DNA from 4 places in the Anaerotruncus sp. DFI.9.16 genome. Region 4 is predicted to be linked to each of the others. Evidence: predicted binding sites of a transcription regulator. Region 4 holds the regulator's gene; each other region holds the start of a gene.
The links. Region 4 encodes NrdR, which represses ribonucleotide reductase genes. Its sites were predicted from a motif close to CACNANATNTNGTG; they were not measured.

Region 1 (2,933 bases), on a different contig from region 4:
TTTGTTTCCTGAGTTCCCTTTTTCCAGCGGCCAGACGGGGCTTCTTGCAGGAATCCCCGATTTGTAATACACTATAGAGGGGAAAGGGGGCGCGGACATGGAGCGGTTGAGGCGTTTTTATGAAGGGCGCCGGAGGCTGGTGCGGATTGCGGGCGCCCTGCTTGCGGGGCTGCTGACACTTTGCTATCTGCTTATCTTTTTTCAGCGGGGCGCAAACCTCTACGACACCTTCCTGCGGCGGAAAGCGTCCCCCTATTCCGCCTCCGCGTGGACCTACAGCGGAAAAAATCACTGGGGGAGGGTGCGCATCGACGTCGAAGCAGTGGAATCGAACACCTATCGGCTGATTTACGCGCTGCCTGGAAACCCTGAACGGGACTATCTCGTGCGTTTTGCCGGGGCGGAGGACCGCTATGCCGAGCGGCAGATCGTGATCAGCAGCGGCGGGGTGGAACGGTTCCGGGGAACCTACCATCCGGATGGCCTCTTTCTCTATAACGAGCAGGGGGAGCCGGTGCTCGACGTGGACGCCTTCGTCTCCCACGACGGGAAAAACCCCTTTGCCGGGCGGGAGCCCTCCTATTACGACATGGCGCAGCTGGCCTCCGGCAGCGGAGACACGGTGCGGGGCAACGGCGACCTCCTCTTTTCGGCGGTCCTGATCGCGGCTCTCTGGGCGGTGGACCGGCGGTGGCCGCGCCTCTTTTTTGATCTGCGGCACATGTGGTGGTGCGTCGGCGCAGAGCCGAGCGAGCTGTTTTTATCGGCGCAGCGGTTGCTGTGGGTCGTGCTGCCCATTCTATCGATCTTTTTGGCGCTCCTGGCGCTGATCATTCACTAAGGGGAGGAAACAGAGATGAACCAGTTCCATCCAAACCGGACAAACGCGTCCGGGGCGCTCTTTTTCGGCATCGCGGCGCTGCTCAGTTCGCTGATGGGCGACCTGATGGCCGCCCTCGTGCTGGGGGCCGCGGGGATTTTCCTCGGGGTCGTCACGCGGAAATACGCCGCGCCCGACGAGGGCGGCGGGCTTCCTATTACAGGGATCGCCCTGTCGGCCGCGGGGCTGCTGATGGCGGGGCTGATCTTCGCGCTGCTCATGGTGGGCGGCCTTGCCGCACCGGCCGCGGGACTTTAAATCAATATCGGGCCAGGGGCGCGTCCGCAAAAAAGTGCGGGCGAGCCTCTTTTGGGTATTGCGGAGTAAAAGAGTATATGATACAATATCTTGTGTCAGATATTCTATATAAGGCGATTATCTTGTGGCAGAGGAAGGGACAATATGAAAATCGGCAAGAATGCGATCACCGTATTGGAAAAGCGGTACCTGAAAAAGGATGAAAACGGAAAGAATATTGAGACGGTCGAGCAGATGTTCCGCCGCGTGGCGGACGCGATCGCGGCCGCGGACGCCGCCTACGACGACAAGGCGGACGTCAAAAAGCTGTCCGACCGATTTTACGAGCTGATGACCAATTTGGAGTTCCTCCCCAACTCCCCGACGCTGATGAACGCGGGCAAGGAGCTCGGACAGCTTTCCGCCTGCTTCGTGCTGCCGGTGGGCGACTCGATGGAGGAGATCTTCGAGGCGATCAAACAGGCGGCGCTGATTCACAAGTCGGGCGGCGGGACCGGCTTTTCCTTCTCCCGCCTGCGCGCCTCGGGCGCGACGGTGCGCAGCACCGGCGGCGTGGCGAGCGGGCCGGTCAGCTTTATGCGGGTCTTCAACATGGCCACCGAGGCGGTCAAGCAGGGGGGCACCCGGCGGGGCGCGAACATGGGCATCCTGCGGGTGGATCATCCGGATATCCTCGATTTCATCGACTGCAAGAAGAACAATGCGGACATCACCAACTTCAACATTTCGGTGGGGATCACCGAGGCGTTTATGCAGGCGGTGCAGAACGGCGACACCTATGAGCTGGTCGACCCCAAGAGCAAGCAGGCGGTCGGCGAGCTGGAGGCGCGCGAGGTGTTCCACAAGATCGTCGAGAGCGCGTGGCGCAACGGCGAGCCGGGCATCATCTTCCTCGACCGGCTCAACCGGGACAACGTCGTCCCCTCGCAGGGGGAGATCGAGAGCACCAACCCGTGCGGCGAACAGCCGCTGCTGCCCTATGAGTCGTGCAACCTCGGGTCGATCAACCTTGTCACCATGCTCGCCAAGGACAAGAACGGCTGGCGGATCGATTACAAAAAGCTCGAGCGGACGGTCGAGGACGCGGTGCACTTCCTCGACAACGTCATCGACGTGAACAAATATCCGCTTGAGGAGATCGATTTCACCACTAAACAGACCCGCAAAATCGGACTCGGCGTGATGGGCTGGTCGGACATGCTCGCCTATCTCGGCATGTCCTACAATTCCGAGGAAGCGGTCGCCCTCGCGGGCGAGGTCATGAAGTTCATCACAGAGACGGGCCGCCGCGCCTCCGCGCGGCTTGCCAAGGTGCGCGGCGCCTTCCCGCTCTTTGGGGAGAGCATCTTCGCCGCCGGGGAACCGCTGCGCAACGCCACGATCACCACCATCGCGCCCACCGGGACCCTGTCGATCATCGCGGGCTGCTCGTCGGGCGTGGAGCCGGTGTTCGCCTACGTCTTCATCCGCAACGTCATGGACGGCACCGAGATGATCGAGGTGAACCCCGTGCTGCGGGAGACCCTCGAGGCGCGCGGCCTCTACAGCGACGAGCTGATGAAAAAGATTGCCGCGGAGGGAACCCTCCAGCACATCGACGAGATCCCCGACGACATCAAGCGCGTATTCGTCTGCTCCCACGACGTGAGCCCTCTCTACCATGTCAAGATGCAGGCGGCGTTCCAGAAGCACACCGACAACGCCGTCTCCAAAACGGTCAACTTCGCGCACGGCGCGACGATGGAGGACGTTGAAGAGGTCTACATGCTCGCCTACGAGCTCGACTGCAAGGGCG
Region 2 (2,933 bases), on a different contig from region 4:
CCCATCAGGAAGGGGTAGTTGCGGACCTTCTTTTTCGCTTGGATTTCAAACCGCTCCATGAGCTGGTCGATCACGAGGTCGATCTTGCGGTCGAGCTCCTCGAAGAACCAGTCGACGTCCCCCTTCGCGCGGATGGCGATGCGCGGCAGGTTCACCGAGGTGAAGCTCAGGTTGCCGCGGCCGTTGACGATCTCGCGGGTGGGGTCGTAGTGGTTGCCGATCACGCGGGTGCGGCAGCCCATGTAGGCGATCTCCGTCTCGGGGTGGCCGGGCTTGTAGTACTGGAGGTTGTAGGGCGCGTCGATGAAGGAAAAGTTGGGGAAGAGCCGCTTGGCCGACACGCGGCAGGCGAGCTTGAAGAGGTCGTAGTTGGGTTCGCCGTCGTTAAAGTTGATCCCCTCCTTCACCTTGAAGATGTGGATGGGGAAGATGGGGGTCTCGCCGTTGCCGAGCCCCGCCTCGGTGGCGCGCAGCACGCATTCGACCACAAGGCGGCCCTCCGGCGAGGTGTCGGTGCCGTAGTTGATCGACGAGAAGGGGATCTGCGCGCCCGCGCGGGAATGCATCGTGTTGAGGTTGTGGACGAACGCCTCCATCGCCTGGTAGGTGGCGCGGCGGGTCTCCTTGACCGCCTCCCGGCGGGCGAACTGCTGGAGCTTTTCCGCCGTCTCCCCGTCGGTGTATTCGTGCAGCAGCTCGGCCTCCTGGTCGCGGTAGCCGTTGTCGTCCGCAAAGACGGGGCCGATCCCCCGCGCGTCGGAAATCCCGTCGCGGATCGCCTTGGCGATCCCCTCCGCGTCGTCGATGCCGCAGAAGAGCTCGAGCCCCTTGGCGAGGTTGCGGGTGTAGAGCTTGCGGTAGGTCTTCGCCACCCCCTTGGCCATTCCGTAGTCGAAGTTGGGGATGCTCTGCCCGCCGTGCTGGTCGTTCTGGTTGGACTGGATGGCGATGCAGGCGAGGGCCGCGTAGCTCGAGATGTCGTTGGGCTCCCGCAGAAAGCCGTGCCCGGTGCAGAAGCCGCCGGTGAAGAGCTTGTCGATGTCGATCTGGCAGCAGGTGGTCGTCAGCGTCAGGAAATCGAGGTCGTGGATGTGGATGTCCCCCGCCAGGTGCGCCTTCGAGTGCTCGGGCCGCAACACGAACATGTGGTAGAACTGCTTGGCCCCCTCGGAGCCGTATTTGAGCATCGTGCCCATCGCGGTGTCGCCGTCGATGTTGGCGTTCTCCCGCTTGATGTCGTTCTCGTCCGCCGACTTGTAGGTGAGCTCCTCATAGGTCTTCATGAGGCGGGTGTTCATATCGCGCACGCGGGTGCGCTGCGCGCGGTAGAGGATGAACTCCTTGGCGGTGCGGGCGTGGCCGTTGTCCACGAGCGTGCGCTCCACCGCGTCCTGGATCTCCTCGACCGTGGGGCTCTGGTTCCCGGCCTCCTCGAGGGAGGCGGCCACCTGCTCCGCCAGCGCGCGGGCCATCTCGTAATCGCTGCCGCCCAGCGCCTGCGCCGCCTTGAAGATCGCGGCCGCGATCTTGTCGAGGTCGAACAGGACGCACCGGCCGTCGCGCTTTACAATCGTCTGTATCATTCGGGTACCCTCCGTTATCTTGTTGTCCCCATATTTTGTGGTATTTTTCTTTATTTTCCACAAGATATAGTTCCATTTCATCACGCAGTTTCTATTTTAATGGAAAACAGGTTCCCTGTCAATGGTGAAAAACACATTTTTTAGTAGCGGTTTTTTCGTTTGACACAAGATGTTGTGTTTTTGGCGAATTCTGGGGATTTCGGCCGAACCCCCGCGGCGCAGCAAATCCCGGGCTTTTTCGCACCTTTTGGGTGCGCGCGGGTTTGCAAACCGACGCGAATTCTGATAGAATTTGACTAAGATTTCAACGGAAGGTGCCGCCATGAGAAAACTGCGCGCAGCCGCTTTGATATTGTCCCTGCTGCTCCTGCTGGGCGGATGCGGGAGCTCCGCCGGCGAGATCATCCGCTACGACGTCCCCACGGGCGTTTCCCTGCTCGACCCCCAGTTCGCGACCGACACGACCGCCCGCATGATCATCTCCAACACCTTTGAGGGGCTCTACCGCCAGCTTCCCGACGGCGAGGTGGTCCCCCGCCTCGCCGAAAGCAGCGAGGTCTCGGACGACGGGCTTGTCTGGACCTTCCGCCTGCGCCGGGACGCCGTGTGGAACGCCTCCAGCAGCCGGTCCGCCTTCCACGAGGCCCCCGTGACCGCACACGACTTCGCCTTCGCGCTCTCCCGCATGTTCGACCCGGCGGCGTTCAGCCCCTTCGCGGGGGAATTTTCCTCGGTCAAAAACGCCTCGCTCATCCTGAGCGGCGCGGCGCCCCAGTCCTCGCTCGGCGTACGCGCACTTGACGACTACACGCTGGAGATCGCCCTCGTCCGGCAGGACAGCCGCCTGCCCGAGCTGCTCTCCGCGAGCTACGCGATGCCCTGCAGCCGGGAATTTTTCGAGTCGACGCGCGCCCGCTACGGCTTCGACATCGGGAGCCTGCTCTGCAACGGCCCCTTCTATCTCTACAACTGGAACAACGACCGGGTGATCTCCCTGCGCCGCAACAGGCATTACCTCGACGACCAGCCGGTCGTCGCGCGCGGGGTGGACCTCTATACGCCCGGCGCGGCGGACGGCGCGGAACCCGCCGCCCGTTTCCTCGCGGGCGAGACGGACGCCTGCAAGGTCTCCTTCTCCGACCTTCCCGCCGTGGAGGGCGCGGGCGGGCAGGTCGCCTCCTTTGAGGACACCGTGTGGGTGCTCCTGCTCAACGGACACACGGAGCACCTCGCAAACACGAACATCCGCCAGGCGGTCGCCTACAGCGTCAACCGTTCCCTCTTTGAGGGCCGGCTCCCCGGCAACCTGCGCGCCGCCGACACGCTGGTGCCGCCCGCCATCCTCTGGCA
Region 3 (2,933 bases), on a different contig from region 4:
TCTGCTCGCCGAGATAGAGGTGGAGCACCGTGCCGCCCGTGTACTTGCACTGCAGCTCGTCCTGGAGGTCGAGCGTCTCGAAGATGTCGTCGGTGAAGCCGACCGGCAGCTGGGTCGAGTTGGTGTAGTAGGGGGCGTCCTGCCCGGCGGTGATGATATCGGGATATTTTTTCCTGTCGAGCTGGGCGAGGCTGTAGCTGGTGCCCTCCGCCGGAGTCGCCTCGAGGTTGTAGACGTGGCCCGTCTCCTCCTGGAAGCGGGTGATCGTGTCGCGCATGAAGTCGAGGATGTCAAGGGAGAATTTCTGCCCCTCGGGGGTGGTGATGTCCTTGCCCATGAAGTTGAGGCAGGCCTCGTTCATGCCGATGAGGCCGATCGTGTTGAAGTGGTTGAACCAGTAGCTGCCGGTGCGCTCCTTCACGTTTTCGAGGTAGTGCGCCGAGTAGGGGTACATGCCGCGGCGGGTCTGCTCCTCGATCGTCTTGCGCTTGATCTCGAGGCTCTCCTTGGCGATCTCCATCAGGTCGAGCAGGCGGGATTTGAACTCCTCCTCCGTCCTGGAGAGATAGCCGATGCGCGGGAGGTTGACCGTCACGACGCCGATCGAGCCGGTGAGCGGGTTGGAGCCAAAGAGGCCGCCGCCGCGCTTGCGGAGCTCGCCCGTGTTGAGCCGCAGGCGGCAGCACATTGAGAGCGCGTCCTCGGGGGAGAGGTCGGAGTTGATGTAGTTGGAGAAGTAGGGGATGCCGTATTTGCAGGTGATCTCCATGAATTTGTTGACCACCGGGCTGTCCCACTCGAAATCCTTGGTGACGTTGATCGTCGGGATGGGGAAGGTGAAGACGCGGCCCTTCTTGTCGCCCTCCATCATGACCTCGCAGAAGGCGAGGTTGAGCATGTCCATCTCCGCCTGGAACTCGCCGTAGGTCGCGTCCATCGGCTGGCCGCCGATGATGACCGCCTGGTCGCGCAGGGTGCGGGGCGGCTTGATATCGAAGGTGAGGTTGGAGAAGGGACACTGGAAGCCCACGCGGGTGGGGACGTTGAGGTTGAAGATGAACTCCTGGAGCGCCTGCTTGACCGTCGCGAAATCGAGGTGGTCGTAGCGGATGAAGGGGGCGCAGTAGGTGTCGAAGGAGGACCACGCCTGTGCGCCCGCCGTCTCGCCCTGGGTGGTGAAGGTCGAGTTGACGATCTGGCCCAAAAAGCTGCGCAGGTGCTTGGCGGGGCTCGATTCGACCTTGCCGGGCACGCCGCCGAAGCCGCCGAGCAGCAGCTGCTTGAGATCCCAGCCGGCGCAGTAGGGGCCGAAGAACCCGAGGTCGTGCAGGTGCAGGTCGCCCGAGAGGTGGGCGTCGCGGATCTTGTCGGGGTAGATCTCATGCAGCCAGTACTGCTTGGTGAACGTCTCGCGGATGTAGTTGTTCATGCCCGCGATCGATTTCTGGGCGTTGGCGTTTTCCTTGACGCGCCAGTCGCCGTCCCCCATGTACTTGGAGAACATGTCGATCGTCGCGCCGATCAGGGCGTTCGCCTCGCGCGCGCTGCGGCGCTTCTCCCGGTAGAGGATGTATGCCTTGGAGGTCTTGGCGTGGCCGTTCTCGATGAGCACCTTCTCGACGAGGTCCTGCACCTTTTCCACTTCGGCGGTGCCGTCGGGGAACTGCGCGTTTGCAAGGACGACGACCTGTTCGGTCAATTCCTCGGCGCGGCCCCAGTCGCTGCCGCCCACCGCGACGGCCGCCTTATAGATGGCGCGGGTGATTTTCTCCGGCTGAAAGGCGACGACCTCGCCGCTGCGTTTCCGAATCGTATTGATCATTGCGAACCCTTCCTCACTAGATATTGTGTTTTACAAATAGTATTATACGATATCTAGTATGGCAATGCAAGGCCAAAGGCAGAAATATTTTCCGGCGGAGCAGGTTTGTGCAAACTGGCGGAATCCGTGGGGCGGGATGGTGGAAACTGCTGAAATTTGCGGTTTTCGGGTTTTGCGCATTGACAAGCGGGGGCGCGCTTTTTATAATGAAAGCAACTTGTTCAACAAGTTGAACAATATGAACAACTGAGGAAAAGCAGGAGGGTATGTTATGAATGGAATCGGGAGAAAACTGGTAGGTCAGTGGAACACGAAAACGGTGGTCGGCGTCGCGCTCGGCGCAATTTTGATGGCGATCATGATGGTCTACATCCAGATCCCCATCTTTACGCAGGTGCAGTTCAGCCTCGCGCCCGTCGTCATCGTCATCGTCGGCGCGCTCTTCGGGCCGCTGCCCGCGGCGATCGCCGCGTGCTTCGGGAACTTTTTGGCCGACATGATCGGCGGTTGGGGCTTCTGGTTCGACTGGACGATCGGGCATTTCTTCTGCGGCTTCATCACCGGCCTGCTGCCCGTCTACGGCGCGAGGGTCGGCGAGGGGGTCTTCACCAACAAGCAGGCCGCCACCTTCGCCGTGCTCGCCTTTGTCGCCCCGCTCATCGCCTTCTGCGGCATCACCCCGCTCTTCACGATGATGTGGTACCAGGGCGAACTGGAGATCGGCATGGTGCAGGGCGTCATCGCCGGCGTCAAGGACGGCCTCATGGCCGCGATCATCGGCGTGCCGCTGCTCAAGATGATGGCCAAAAAGAACCGGCTCAAAACCAATCTCACGGAGGAATAATCCGACATGAAAAAGCCCGTGATCGAATTCCGGGATTTCGGGATGCGCTACGCGTCACAGCAGAAGCCCACCCTTTACGACATCAACCTGACCATCTACGAGGGGGAAAAGGTGCTCATCCTCGGGCCGTCCGGCAGCGGGAAATCCACGCTGGGCTCCTGCCTGAACGGGCTGCTGCCCTTCTCGGTCAAGGCGGAGTTCACCGGCAGCCTCAAGGTCATGGGCGACGAGACGCGCAGCCTCGACATCCATAAGCTCAGCAACCGC
Region 4 (2,933 bases):
ATCTTCGACGTGCGCGACGTGGCGTTCGCGATCGTCGAAACGACCGGCTCCCTCTCGGTCTACCCCAAATTCACCGCCCAGCCCGCCACCGCCGGGATGCTCAATCTCCAGGCCCCTCCCGGCGCGGACGCGCCGCCCGTCGTGCTCATCGCGGACGGGGTCGTGATCGACAGCGCGCTTGGCTACTGCAACCTCAAATATGAGTGGCTCGAAAAAACGATCACCGACAACGGCTACACCACACAGGACATCTTCCTGATGACCTGCAATCGCCAGGCCGACTACCTGATCGTGCCCAAAGCACAGCTCAAGCTCAAGGACCGGAAGGAGGATGCGTCATGAAACGGGTCGTCGCAGTCTGCGTCATCATCGCGCTCATCCTCGCGGCGAGTACGGCCGCGCTCATGCACCTGCTGCGCGTGTCGGACGAGATGGAGGCCTCCCTCTCCGCCATTGCGGACGCCATCGACCGGGACGACATGCCGCAGGCCGCGCAGCTCACCGACAAGTTCCACGAGCAGTGGGAGCGCAACGAAACGGTCATGACGCGCTATATTCACCACGACGAGCTCGACACGATCACCGGCATCGTGGCGCGCCTGCCCATGCTCGCGAAATACGGCGAAACCGCCGAATACGCGGCGGAGGTGGCGCGCCTGCGCCACCTGATCTCCCACATCCGCGACGCGGAGATCCCCACGCTGCCGAATATCTTTTAGCGCGGGCACAAAAAAGAGGGCCCATCCGGATTTCCGGATGGGCCCTCTTTTCGTATCAAATCATTTTCCGTCCCCGTCGCGGGAGCTCAGCAGGGTCTGGAGCTCCTTCATAAACGAGTCGATGTCCTTGAACTGCCGGTAGACCGAAGCGAAGCGCACGTAGGCGACCTCGTCAATGCCGCGCAGCTTCTCCATGGCGAGCTCGCCGATCTTGTAGGAGGGGACCTCCTTTTCCAGCGAGTTGCGCAGCGTCATCTCGATGTCCCGCACCGCCTCCTCGAGCACGTCGAGCGGCACCGGGCGCTTTTCGCAGGCGCGCACCATGCCGCCGAGCACCTTGCCCGAGTCGAACTCCTCGCGCGACTTGTCCTTCTTGATGACGATCAGCGGGGTGGTCTCGATGACCTCATAGGTGGTGAACCGCCGCCCGCATTTGATGCACTCGCGGCGGCGGCGAATGCGCTCTGACTCGTCGGTCGGACGGGAATCGATGACTTTGCTTTCGACATATCCGCAGTATGGGCACTTCACAGGACCATCTCCCTCATTCTGTTGGGGCGCTTGTTTATACTATCTGTATTACCCGTATCATAACACAAAACGCCCCGCAAAACAAGGAATTTTAACCATTTTCCACGTGGATCGCCGCAAGAATCCGTGCATAACTGTCATCGAGCTCCCCATACCCGCCGTAGCTGTCGCGGTAAAGCTCGAGCATCACGCCGCCGTCGAAGCCGTACCCGCGCACCCTCCCGAGCAGCGCGGCAAGGTCGAGCTCCCCCGCCCCGAGCGGCAGGCAGTCGCCGCGCGCGCCGTGGTCGCTCACGTGCAGGTGGACAAGGCCCTCCCCCATCGCGTCGGCCATCTCGGCGGGCGAATAGCCCGCCCGCACGCACTGCTTGATGTCTAGGACGAACCGCGCGCCGGGGAGATAAGCGCGCATGTCGGTGAAGAAATCGGGGCAGTAGCCCGCGCAGCGCGGGACGTTCTCCTGCGCGACGGTGACCCCCATCCGCCTCCCCGCCTCGCAGAGCTCCGCGAACCGGTCGAAATAGAACCGGCGGGAGCGGGTGGTGTTCCTGCGGTCGCCGTGGAAGACGAAGAGCTTCGCGCCAAGCAGGTTGGCGGCGTGGAAGTACCGCTGGTAGAAGGCGATCCCGTCCGCGAAGCGGCGCCGGTAGTCGGAGAAGAAGAGCAACGGCTCGAGGCCCGAGGTGAACGGATGCACCGAGAGGATGCGGGTGCCGCCGCCGTCCGCCGTCCGGCGCAGCTCGCGCAGGTAGCAGTCGTCCAGCTCGCTCGCGGCGTTGAAGAAGACCTCGGCCGCCTGCGCGCCCAGGCCCGCGATGTAGGAAAGCCCACGCTCGGTGAGCTCGGGATAGAAACACGCGGTGGATATTCCGGCCAGCATCGGCCTTCCCCCTTCCGCCCCGCGGGGCAATGACTTTTTCCATGATATGCGCGCCGGCCGCGCGCTGTCAAAATGGAGATGGGCCGCCGGCAGTGCTGGCGGCCCAAGAATGCCGCAGCCTTACTTTTTCGCGAGCTTGTGCTCCTGCCAGAGCGTCCAGAGGGAGCCGGAAATGAACATCGAGGAGAAGAATCCGGCGAACATGCCCACCAGAAGCGGGAAGGAGAAGGTCAGGATCGAGCTGACGTTGTACACGAGCGACATGACGCACACGCAGCCGACCGCGATGACGGTCGAAACGGTGGTGTTGATCGAACGGGACATCGACTGGTTGACCGAAATGTTGACCAGGTCCTTGTAGGAGGTCTTGACCGGCAGCAGCCTGCGGTTCTCACGGATGCGGTCGTAGACGATGATCGTGTTGTTGATCGAGTAGCCCAGGATGGTCAGCATGACCGCGATGAAGCTGTCGTTGAGCGGGAAGCCGCAGACGACGAACGCGCCGTAGGCGATGATCAGGTCGTGGACGAGCGCGGCCACCGCGATGACGCCCGCCGACCAGCCATTCATCTTACGGAACCGGAAGGCGATATAGATGATCATCAGGATGGAGGCCACGGCGACCGCGACCACCGATTTGAGCAGGAAGTCGCGCCCGATCGACGGGTCGACGTTGCTGATGCTGGCGGTCTGGATGTCCGCGCCGGGGAACTTCTCGTTGAGCGCCGTGTTGACCGCGATCTGCTGGTCCGGCGTGACGCCCGACTTGGAGTTGAGGGTGATCACGTAGTTGGTGGCGCCGG

Region 1: a site for NrdR is predicted at 1,220-1,233, ahead of NE609_RS16975 (vitamin B12-dependent ribonucleotide reductase). Genes of this name have one in related genera too.
Region 2: a site for NrdR is predicted at 1,747-1,760, ahead of NE609_RS13225 (anaerobic ribonucleoside triphosphate reductase). Genes of this name have one in related genera too.
Region 3: a site for NrdR is predicted at 1,837-1,850, ahead of NE609_RS07560 (ribonucleoside triphosphate reductase). Genes of this name have one in related genera too.

Annotation. Positions count from the first base shown of each region.
Region 1 is NZ_JANFZX010000108.1:87-3,019, forward strand. Features, by position in the region: gene NE609_RS16965 (hypothetical protein) at 98-841, shown strand; gene NE609_RS16970 (hypothetical protein) at 857-1,138, shown strand; gene NE609_RS16975 (vitamin B12-dependent ribonucleotide reductase) at 1,283-2,933, shown strand, end outside.
Region 2 is NZ_JANFZX010000044.1:18,949-21,881, forward strand. Features, by position in the region: gene NE609_RS13225 (anaerobic ribonucleoside triphosphate reductase) at 1-1,583, opposite strand, end outside; gene NE609_RS13230 (peptide ABC transporter substrate-binding protein) at 1,906-2,933, shown strand, end outside.
Region 3 is NZ_JANFZX010000013.1:50,979-53,911, forward strand. Features, by position in the region: gene NE609_RS07560 (ribonucleoside triphosphate reductase) at 1-1,822, opposite strand, end outside; gene NE609_RS07565 (ECF-type riboflavin transporter substrate-binding protein) at 2,094-2,666, shown strand; gene NE609_RS07570 (ABC transporter ATP-binding protein) at 2,673-2,933, shown strand, end outside.
Region 4 is NZ_JANFZX010000014.1:30,529-33,461, reverse strand. Features, by position in the region: gene NE609_RS07800 (DUF421 domain-containing protein) at 1-342, shown strand, start outside; gene NE609_RS07795 (DUF4363 family protein) at 339-719, shown strand; gene nrdR (transcriptional regulator NrdR) at 780-1,250, opposite strand; gene NE609_RS07785 (sugar phosphate isomerase/epimerase) at 1,342-2,130, opposite strand; gene secF (protein translocase subunit SecF) at 2,251-2,933, opposite strand, start outside.